Linked DNA regions of Hahella sp. HNIBRBA332. The protein of the gene in region 1 interacts with the protein of each later gene in a pairwise test. Links are inferred from orthologs where the notes say so. Each region holds a gene or a part of one and is shown on either strand. Other genes may lie near its edges.

Evidence for each region. The genes of interacting proteins can lie anywhere in the genome.
Region 2: the proteins of cysK (region 1) and cysE interact in binary tests that used the Escherichia coli proteins (3 or more experiments, as listed by UniProt). The link is inferred for Hahella sp. HNIBRBA332 from one-to-one orthologs.

Annotation. Positions count from the first base shown.
Region 1 is NZ_CP132203.1:3,065,470-3,070,270, forward strand. Bases 1,313-4,168 are described here. They hold cysK (cysteine synthase A), read left to right. Parts: upstream 1,313-2,185; coding sequence 2,186-3,151; downstream 3,152-4,168. Other genes in these bases: O5O45_RS13560 (AAA family ATPase), read right to left, coding at 1,313-2,022; O5O45_RS13570 (class II glutamine amidotransferase), read right to left, coding at 3,260-4,063; O5O45_RS13575 (vWA domain-containing protein), read right to left, coding at 4,077-4,168. In the rest of the region: O5O45_RS13555 (vWA domain-containing protein), read right to left, coding at 1-1,125; more of O5O45_RS13560, read right to left, coding at 1,180-1,312; more of O5O45_RS13575, read right to left, coding at 4,169-4,801.
Region 2 is NZ_CP132203.1:3,464,704-3,469,636, forward strand. Bases 1,207-4,194 are described here. They hold cysE (serine O-acetyltransferase), read right to left. Parts: upstream 3,088-4,194; coding sequence 2,326-3,087; downstream 1,207-2,325. Other genes in these bases: O5O45_RS15350 (IscS subfamily cysteine desulfurase), read right to left, coding at 1,207-1,693; iscR (Fe-S cluster assembly transcriptional regulator IscR), read right to left, coding at 1,768-2,247; trmJ (tRNA (cytosine(32)/uridine(32)-2'-O)-methyltransferase TrmJ), read right to left, coding at 3,100-3,873; O5O45_RS15370 (inositol monophosphatase family protein), read left to right, coding at 4,092-4,194. Outside these bases: ndk (nucleoside-diphosphate kinase), read right to left, coding at 1-263; more of O5O45_RS15350, read right to left, coding at 512-1,206; more of O5O45_RS15370, read left to right, coding at 4,195-4,889.

The sequences.
Region 1 (4,801 bases):
CATATGCTGGTTGACCAACTGCCGGGTGATTTCCAACGAGCCGCCCATGCCCCAGTAGTCCTGGGGATAGGGATTCAGCCAGATCACCTTGTCGAACTTATCCGTCACCCGTTGCATCCAGACCGCCCCGGCTTCTTCATTCCAATGCTCAATACTGCCTCCCGGATGCGTGATCTCATAAGGCGCCATGCTGGCGTCGCCTACGAAAATCACCCGGTAATCCGATGCGTACTTATGCAGGATATCCCAGGTTGGGATGGTTTCGCTGACGCGGCGAATATTATTCTTCCACACGCCTTCGTAGATGAAATTGTGGAAGTAATAGTACTCCATGTGCTTGAACTCGCTGCGCGCGGCGGAGAACAACTCTTCACATACGCGAATATGCGGGTCCATAGAACCGCCGATGTCGAAAAACAGCAGCACTTTTACAGAGTTATGGCGCTCCGGCACCATCTTGATATCCAGGTATCCGGCGTTATTGGCGGTGCTGCGGATGGTATCCGGCATATCCAACTCTTCCGCCGCGCCCTGACGGGCGAATTTGCGAAGACGACGCAACGCCACCTTGATATTGCGGATGCCAAGAGTGATGGAATCGTCCAGATCCTTATACGTGCGCTGCTCCCAAACCTTCACCGCACGGCGGTTGCGGGAGCCGTTTTGCCCGATGCGGATACCTTCCGGGTTATAGCCGTTCGCCCCGAATGGCGACGTGCCGCCAGTCCCGATCCATTTATTGCCGCCCTGATGACGCTCTTTCTGCTCCTCAAGGCGCTTTTTAAACGCCTCAATCAACTCTTCCAAGCCTCCCAGGGATTCAATCTTGGCCTTTTCCTCATCGGTGAGCTGTTTTTCAAATTCCGCCCGTAGCCAATCCTCGGGGATCAGCGCCTCCAACACAGCATTCAGATCTTCCAGCCCTTTGAAGTAGACGCCGAAAGCCTGGTCAAACTTGTCGTAGTGCTTCTCATCCTTCACCAGACAGGCGCGGCTCAGGTAATAAAAGTCGTCCATATCCGCAAACGCCAGCCCCTGTTGCAGAGCCTCCAGCAGGTCGAGCAGCTCCCGTAAGGACGCCGGCACCTTGTTCTTGCGCAGCGTCAGGAAGAAATCAATCAACATATAAGTGTCCTCCTTTGCTCACAGACGCAGTATTGCGTCCGCTCATTGCTGCGATCAGCCTTTTCTGCGCGTCATGAACGCCAGTTTCTGCAATAGGTGGACATCCTGCTCGTTCTTCACCAGAGCGCCGTACAGGGGAGGTATGGCCTGACTGGGATCGTGGTTGCGCAACACGTCCTCGGGAAGATTGTCCGCCATTAGCAGCTTGAGCCAGTCGATCAACTCCGATGTCGACGGCTTTTTCTTCAATCCAGGCACTTTGCGCACATCGAAAAAAACATCCAGTGCATCCTTCACTAGCGAGCGCTGGATGCCTGGGTAGTGGACGTCGATGATCGACTCCATGGTGTCTTTGTCGGGAAAGTTGATGTAGTGGAAGAAGCAGCGTCGCAGGAAAGCGTCAGGCAACTCTTTCTCGTTATTGCTGGTGATGATGACAATAGGACGGGTGGTCGCGCGGATTCGCTCCTGGGTCTCGTAAACGTAGAACTCCATTTTATCCAGCTCCAACAACAGGTCGTTGGGGAACTCAATGTCCGCTTTATCAATCTCATCAATCAACAGCACCGCCTGCTGTTCGGATTCAAACGCCTCCCACAGCTTGCCTTTTTTTATGTAATTGCGAATGTCGTGAACGCGGTCGTCTCCCAGCTGGGAGTCGCGCAGGCGCGAAACCGCGTCATATTCGTAAAGTCCTTGCTGGGCCTTGGTGGTGGACTTGATGTGCCACTGAATCAAAGGCGCGCCCAGGGCCTCCGCCAGCTCTTCCGCCAGCATGGTCTTGCCCGTACCCGGTTCGCCTTTGATGAGAAGCGGTCGCTGTAATCGAATGGCGGCGTTGACCGCCAATTGCAGGTCGTCAGTGGCGACATAGTTCTTGGTGCCGGAAAACTTCATGTGTAAAACCTTGTATGTTGTGTGAATGCGTCATTATTAGAGGAGTTATAAGCGGATATATTACCCGAAAACATTCAAATATTTCATGCCAGCCGCTAAGCTATCCCTCACGCTCGTATTGTTGTGGCCGGGGAAATCTACTTAATCTGCAAGGAGATAAATAATGAACGTCTACGAAGACAACTCCATGTCCATCGGCAACACGCCGTTGGTGAAGCTGAATCGCGTCACCAAAGGCAACGTGTTCGCCAAAATTGAAGGCCGTAACCCGGCCTACTCCGTAAAATGCCGTATCGGCGCAAACATGGTATGGGATGCGGAGAAATCCGGTCGCCTCAAACCTGGCATGACCCTGGTTGAACCCACCAGCGGCAACACCGGTATCGCTCTCGCCTTCGTCGCCGCCGCACGGGGATATAAACTGATTCTGACCATGCCCGCCACCATGAGCCTGGAGCGTCGCAAGGCGATGAAAGCGCTGGGCGCGGAGATTGTACTGACCGAAGGGCCCAAGGGTATGAAAGGCGCCATTGAGAAAGCGTCGGAAATCGTTTCTCAGGACCCGCAACAACACTTGATGCTGCAACAGTTCGATAACCCCGCCAACCCGGAAATCCATGAAAAGACCACCGGCCCTGAAATCTGGCGGGACCTGGAAGGCGCAATCGATGTCCTGGTCGCTGGCGTCGGCACCGGCGGCACCATTACCGGCGTCTCTCGCTACATCAAAAACACCATGGGCAAAAACATTACATCCGTGGCCGTCGAGCCCACCGCCTCTCCTGTGATCACTCAAACCATCAAAGGCCAGGAATTGCAGCCCGCCCCTCACAAAATTCAGGGTATCGGCGCAGGTTTCGTACCGCAAAACCTGGATCTGGACATGGTGGATCTGGTTGAGCAAGTCACCAACGAAGAGGCTATCGAAATGGCTCACCGCCTGATGCGGGAAGAAGGCATCCTCTGCGGCATCTCCTGCGGCGCAGCGGCGGCTGTTGCAGTCCGTTTGGCGGAGCGTGACGAATTCAAGGACAAGAATATCGTGGTTATCCTACCGGACAGCGCGGAGCGCTATCTGTCCACCGCCTTGTTCGACAACTTTTTTACTGAAGCGGAAAACGTGCAGTAGTTAGAAATTAGAGTTTAGAAGTTAGAAGTTAGAAGTTAGACAACGCCGGCCCTCGCGCCGGCGTTTCAGCTTTTGCTGGCGGGATTCACCTTCAGTGAGACACCGCGTCTAGGTTTCAGCAAGCTTAACCGCCCCTTCTTCATACCATCTGGCGGCGACTTCGCCATCTCTAAAAGCGATTAACTCCCCAGGGCGCATTTGTCGCCATTCTTCATCGACGGTCAACGGCTCCGTGACGATCATGGTGACTTTGTCGGTGGGATTGGTGTGCTCTTCGAAGTTCACCCGGATCTCACCATCTTCCAAAGAGGCGCAGCCAAAGGGCGCCTGACGAGTGATCCAGTACAATTTGGTGGAGCAGTACGCGAACAAATACTCCGAGTTGGTGAAAAGCATGTTGAACACGCCTCTCGACGTCAGCTCCAGACAATTCTCATACAGCCTTCCCCCTAAGCACTCCAGACTGGCGAAGTCATTACAACCGCTGGCGACATCCTCCAGCAACCAGCAAAACGCGTGCTCGCTGTCGGTTTCTCCCACCGGACGAAAACGCCCCAGAGGCAGGTCCTGGTAGGATTTCAGTTGGCCATTATGCGCGAAACACCAATAGTAACCGCCCAGTTCGCGAATGAAGGGATGGGTGTTTTCCAGACTGATGTCGCCGACGTTGGCTTGTCGGATGTGGCTGATGACCGTGCGGCTTTTAATGGGATACTGGCTGATAAACCGAGCGATTTCCGAGGTGGCGCTGGGATTGGGATCACGGAACTCACGCAGCCCCTTACCTTCATAAAAGGCGATGCCCCAGCCGTCTTTATGCGGCCCGGTCTGACCACCGCGAAACATCAGACCGGTCCAGGAAAAACAAATATCCGTCGGCGCATTCGCGCTCATTCCAAGAAGTTGGCACATGATCAGAAGTTAACTACTTTTTGTCTTCGTCTTCCGATCCGGCGGGGAGGTCATCGGTATCGGATATATCAAAATCTTCCAGGTTAAACTCATCATCCATGTCTCTGGCTTTCTCGTTGGAAGCCAGAATCTCGTCCGCCAGCGCTTCCGCGTCCGTATCTTCAGCGTCCGTATCTTCAGCGTCGGGTGAACTCATGGGCGGCTCATCTTCCTCCTCTTTTTTCGGTTCCGGTTCCGCTTCCTCCTCCATGCCGAATTCCATATCGTCCGCCTCATTCATCATAGAGGGTTCTTCTGCGACATCAATAGGCTGTTCCAGCTGCTCTATCTCATCTTCCAGATCATGACCGGATTCTTCCAGGGAGGGAACTTCATCAGAGTTATCCAGCCTGGAGGTCTCCACGGGCTCACGAACTTCCTTTTCGATGCGGCGTTTGCGGTATATCCAATAACTGGCCCCCGCCGCCAGCAACAGTATGGTGGCGCTGCTGGCTGCGATGATAATCCACAACATGGCGTTGGAGCTTCCCTCCTCCGTCGCGGCGTCCTGCTGCTCCGTCGCTGCTTGATCCTGCATTTCCGGCGTAATGGGCGGCGCGATGGCATCTTCTTCAGGCTGCTTCGATGGCTCTGGCGCCTTGACGGCTTCCTGCACCAGGGTTTCATTCATTTGTTCCACGCTGCTGTCGTTCACCAGTGAACGGTATTCGTTCGGCGACGCCTCCTGGCGTGGGAACT
Region 2 (4,933 bases), 400 kb from region 1 along the record:
TGACGGTTCAGAGCGATGGCGTTTTCACCTTCCAGCGCTTGAACAACAACAGGACCAGAAGTCATGAAAGCAACCAGATCAGGGAAGAATCCGCGCTCTTTGTGTTCAGCATAAAAGCCTTCAGCCTGCTCTTGCGACAGGTGCAGCATTTTTGCAGCCACAATACGCAGACCGGCCTTCTCAAAACGCGAATAGATTTCGCCGATTACATTTTTAGCCACTGCGTCAGGCTTGATGATTGATAGCGTACGTTCTACGGCCATCGATATGCTCTCCAAAATCAGGGTTATAACAACTTTAGGTTTATATTCTGAACAGGCGATTATACGCATGTTCCGGGGAAAGTTACACTCCGCTCCTAGCACGAAAAAGGCTTCAGTGACACAAGTGTCAAATGAGCGGCATTCGCGATAACGGACGCCAGATACTTTCAGTCTGAAATTGCATCAGGCGCATATTTAAATTTTGTTAACAAGAGCCAAGAAAGCGCTCTCGATTAAGGTCTGTGGCGTTAACCGCCCAGCTTGGCCTTCCACGCAGGAGATAATTCACGCAATTTATTCACTGCAGTAATAATGACATCCGCGGCGACATCAACATCTTCTTCTTGAGTAAAACGCCCCATAGAGATACGTAGGGAACTGAGCGCCAACTCATCCGGCACGCCAACTCCCCTCAACACATAAGAGGGCTCAAGCGAAGCGGACGTGCAAGCAGAACCTGTTGAAACCGCAAGATCTCGCATCGCCATCAACAGCGACTCGCCATCGACATATCCGAAACTGATATTCAATGTGCCCGGCAGCCTTTGGGAATCCGAGCCGTTCAGGTGGATTTCCGGCAATACAGAGAGCGCTCGCCACAATCTGTCACGCAACCCCGCCAGTCGCTCAGCCTCTCCCATCAGGCTTTGCCCAGCCAACTCAAAAGCGACGCCCATGCCAACAATTTGGTGAGTTGGCAGCGTACCGGAACGCATGCCCCGCTCATGGCCGCCACCATGGATCTGAGCATCCACGCCGACAAATGGATTTCTTCGAACGTAGAGCGCTCCTATACCTTTAGGCCCGTATATTTTATGCGCACAGCAAGACAACAGGTCGACAGGCATGGTTTTCATATCGACAACCAACTTGCCCACGGACTGCGCCGCATCCACATGAAAAAAAGCTTGATGCCCACGCAACAGCTCACCAATTGCCTGAATATCGTTAACACTACCCAGTTCGTTATTGGCGTGCATCAGGGAAACGAGAATAGTGTCGTCACGCAATGCATCCTTAACTGACTGCGGACTGACGACGCCATCTTTGCCCGGTTTCAGATAAGTCACGTCGTAACCCTGCTTTTCCAGATAGGCGCAGGGATCCAGCACAGCCTTGTGCTCTATGGCGCTGGTAATGATATGGCGGCCTTTTTCAGCGTAACGACTCGCCACGCCTTTAATAGCGAGGTTATCCGCTTCTGTCGCACCAGAAGTCCAAACAATCTCCCGAGGATCGGCGCCAATCAGGTCCGCCACTTGGCGACGCCCTTTTTCCACCATCTCTTCTGCACGCCAGCCGTAAATATGCGAACGGGACGCCGGGTTGGCGAAGACGCCATCCAACGTCAAGCAATTGCTCATCGCCTCAGCGACTCTGGGGTCCACCGGCGTAGTGGCGGCATAGTCGAGATATATAGGTTTCTTCATTATTTCAATTATCCATATCCAAGTACTTCAGCGCTCCCCGCGCCTGCATCACCAATGACGCGAGAGAAACCAGGTTAGCCGATATCGACCAAAGAAATACCTGTTTCGCCCGCTCGTTTTCTTTCAGCCTGCCTCTCAGCAATTTCTTGCACAGCCCGACTGGAGACCAACTCCTCCAGGCTGATACTACTGAGGTAATCGTGAATACGCTCACTGAGATCCTGCCACAAGTGGTGGGTTAGACAGATTTCACCGCCCTGACAGTCCCCTTTTCGCCCACATCTCGTCGCATCAATAGATTCGTTAACCGCTTCAATAATGTCAGCTACCGCCGTCTCACCGAGTGGACGCGCCAACTTATAACCACCGCCGGGCCCTCTGACACTGGACACCAGACGATTACGCCTTAATTTGGCGAACAATTGCTCAAGATATGAAAGCGAGATGCCCTGACGCGCCGAGATATCCGCCAGACTAACAGGACCGCTATCACCGTGCAGCGCCAAATCCAGCATGGCGGTCACCGCATAGCGGCCTTTGGTGGTCAAGCGCATGATCAAACCCCTAATTAATTTAGGGCATTATGAAATGACCCTGCAAACTGATCAAGTATTACGGATTATGTCGTCAAGCTACTTATCTTCGCGGACACACTCAAAGTCCTCGCTCTTCAGAGGAGGCAGTTCGCCATTGCGATATTCCACATCCAACTTGTGCAGGCACTTGCACATGGACTCCAGACGATCATCTACCGCCTGCATATGATCCAACATCGCACGAATGGAGCGCGCCACCGGATCAGGCATCTCTTCGCTCAACCCATAGGCGTCAAAGCCCATTTTCTCTTCCATGGCTTTGCGGCGATCCGCTTCCGGCTCTGTTTTCTTGACAATCACTCGCCCCGGAATGCCGACCACTGTCGCGTTAGGCGGCACTTCCTTAGTTACCACGGCATTAGAGCCCACTTTCGAGTTATCCCCTACTGTGAACGGCCCCAAGATCTTGGCGCCAGCGCCGACGACCACGCCATTTCCCAACGTTGGATGACGTTTGCCTGCATTCCAACTGGTTCCTCCAAGGGTTACCCCCTGGTACAAGGTAACGTCGTCGCCAATCTCGGCCGTCTCCCCAATCACTACTCCCATACCATGATCAATAAAGAAGCGGCGACCGATTTTCGCACCCGGATGTATTTCGATCCCAGTCATCCACCGACTGAATGTGGAGAGAAAGCGCGCCAACCACTTCAACCCCTTTCTCCACAACCAGTGACTAATGCGGTGCGCCAGCAACGCATGCAGACCGGGGTAGCAAGTCAGCACCTCAAAGGCGTTTCTGGCCGCCGGGTCCCGGTGAAAGACACTTCTTATGTCCTCTTTTAACTGTGCTAACATGATTCGCCCCGATTAATTCTTTTGCCAAGTTCCCGCTATTTTCTGCGTAGACCTTAGGATGCCTCGCAGAATGTTGATTTCCATCTTATCCAAACGCGCACGTTGATACAGCCGACGTAGTCGCGACATCAATTGCCTGGGATTTTCCGGATCATGAAAGTCGATATCGATCAGTGTCTGCTCCAAATGAGCCAGATAACGCTCGACTTCGTCCGCCGTCGCGGCCTCAACATCCCACCCGGCATCACCTGGGCCGTCCAATCTCTGGATATATGACTGATTCTCTTCGTTTTCAAGCAGCCACCTCATGTGCAGCTCGTAACAAATCACTTGCGCCGCCATCGCAACATTCAAGGACGAATAGTCTGGATTTGAAGGGATATGTACATGCAAGTGACAGCGCTGCAACTCTTCATTGGTGAGACCTCGCTCTTCGCGCCCAAATACAATCGCCACATCGCCCTCGGTCGCCGCGACATGATCGTGTACATCATCCGCCAGATCCCGAGGATTTCTCACCGGCCAGGGAATACTCCGACCTCTTGCGCTGGTTCCCACCACTAATACACAGCCAGCAATAGCCTCATCCAAACTCGCAACCACTTGAGCGCCATCCAATACATCTAAAGCTCCGGATGCACGACTTACTGCATCATCATCTGGAAATCGGTCTGGCTCCACCAGCACTAATCGAGACAGCCGCATGTTTTTCATCACGCGCGCAGTAGCGCCGATATTACCGGGATGAGAGGTGTTGACCAGCACAATACGGATGTTTTCCAGCATTTTCACACCTTTTTAAAAGTGCGCAATGGTAGCAGAATTGTATGCAAATGCCTCCCCCCACTAAGACCAAAACGTCGCTATAACTCCGCTTTCTGGCGCGCCCTGCGACCTTTCCTATAATTTAATCCGTAAGTAGATTTCTGGGTGTGTTTACACGACGGAGTTGCTATTATTAGCGCCCTTTTTAAAACCGTTCTTTACAAAGTAGTGATCAAACCATGCAGCCAATGATTAATATTGCCTTGCGCGCAATTCGCTCGTCCAATGAGCAGATCAACATGATTCTTGAGCGTGAAGAGTTGTCTTTTACCGATCCGGAAAAGCTAAAGAGAGTCATTGCCCGTGTTGACGCCGCTTTCTACGACAATCTGTCCCGCGCCCTGCAACGGGCCTACCCCACACACCAAATCAACAAAAAAGGCGACCTGAAAGGCAACCCGAAAGGCGTCAGCTGGCACATCATGCCTGTACACAACACCGCCAGCCTCGTACGCGGCCTATCCGATTGGTGTTTTTCACTGGTCTGCAAAAAGAATGATCAGACCGAACACGCTATCATTATTTTCCCCGTAACCGGCGATGAATACACAGCAAGCCGGGGCGGCGGAGCCTCATTGAACGGCAAACGCATCCGAGTCTCAGGTACAAAAGACCTGGAGCTTTCCATGCTATCCACCAATATTCTGGAAGGCATTGGAAAAAGAGAAGAACCTGCAGCATTACTGGAAGCTTACGCAGAATTAGACAAAAGCTGCTTCGGCGTAAGAAGCGCCCACTGCATTCCACAGGACTTGGCTTATCTGGCCGCAGGAAAAGTCGACGTCGTTATATTGAACAACATCAACCCACTTGAAACGGTGGCGGGACTGCTTATAGTCAAGGAAGCGGGCGCTCTGCACAGCGACGTTCGCGGCAATCCGCTGAACGATAGAAGCCGCTCTCTTATCTGCTGCAGCCCCAAGATGCTCAAGCCTGTCTCTCAAAAGGCCCACAAACTGGCTGAACTACTGAAGTAATCCTATCTAAAGCGCTCTTCGACATACCAAAGAGCCAGCACAAA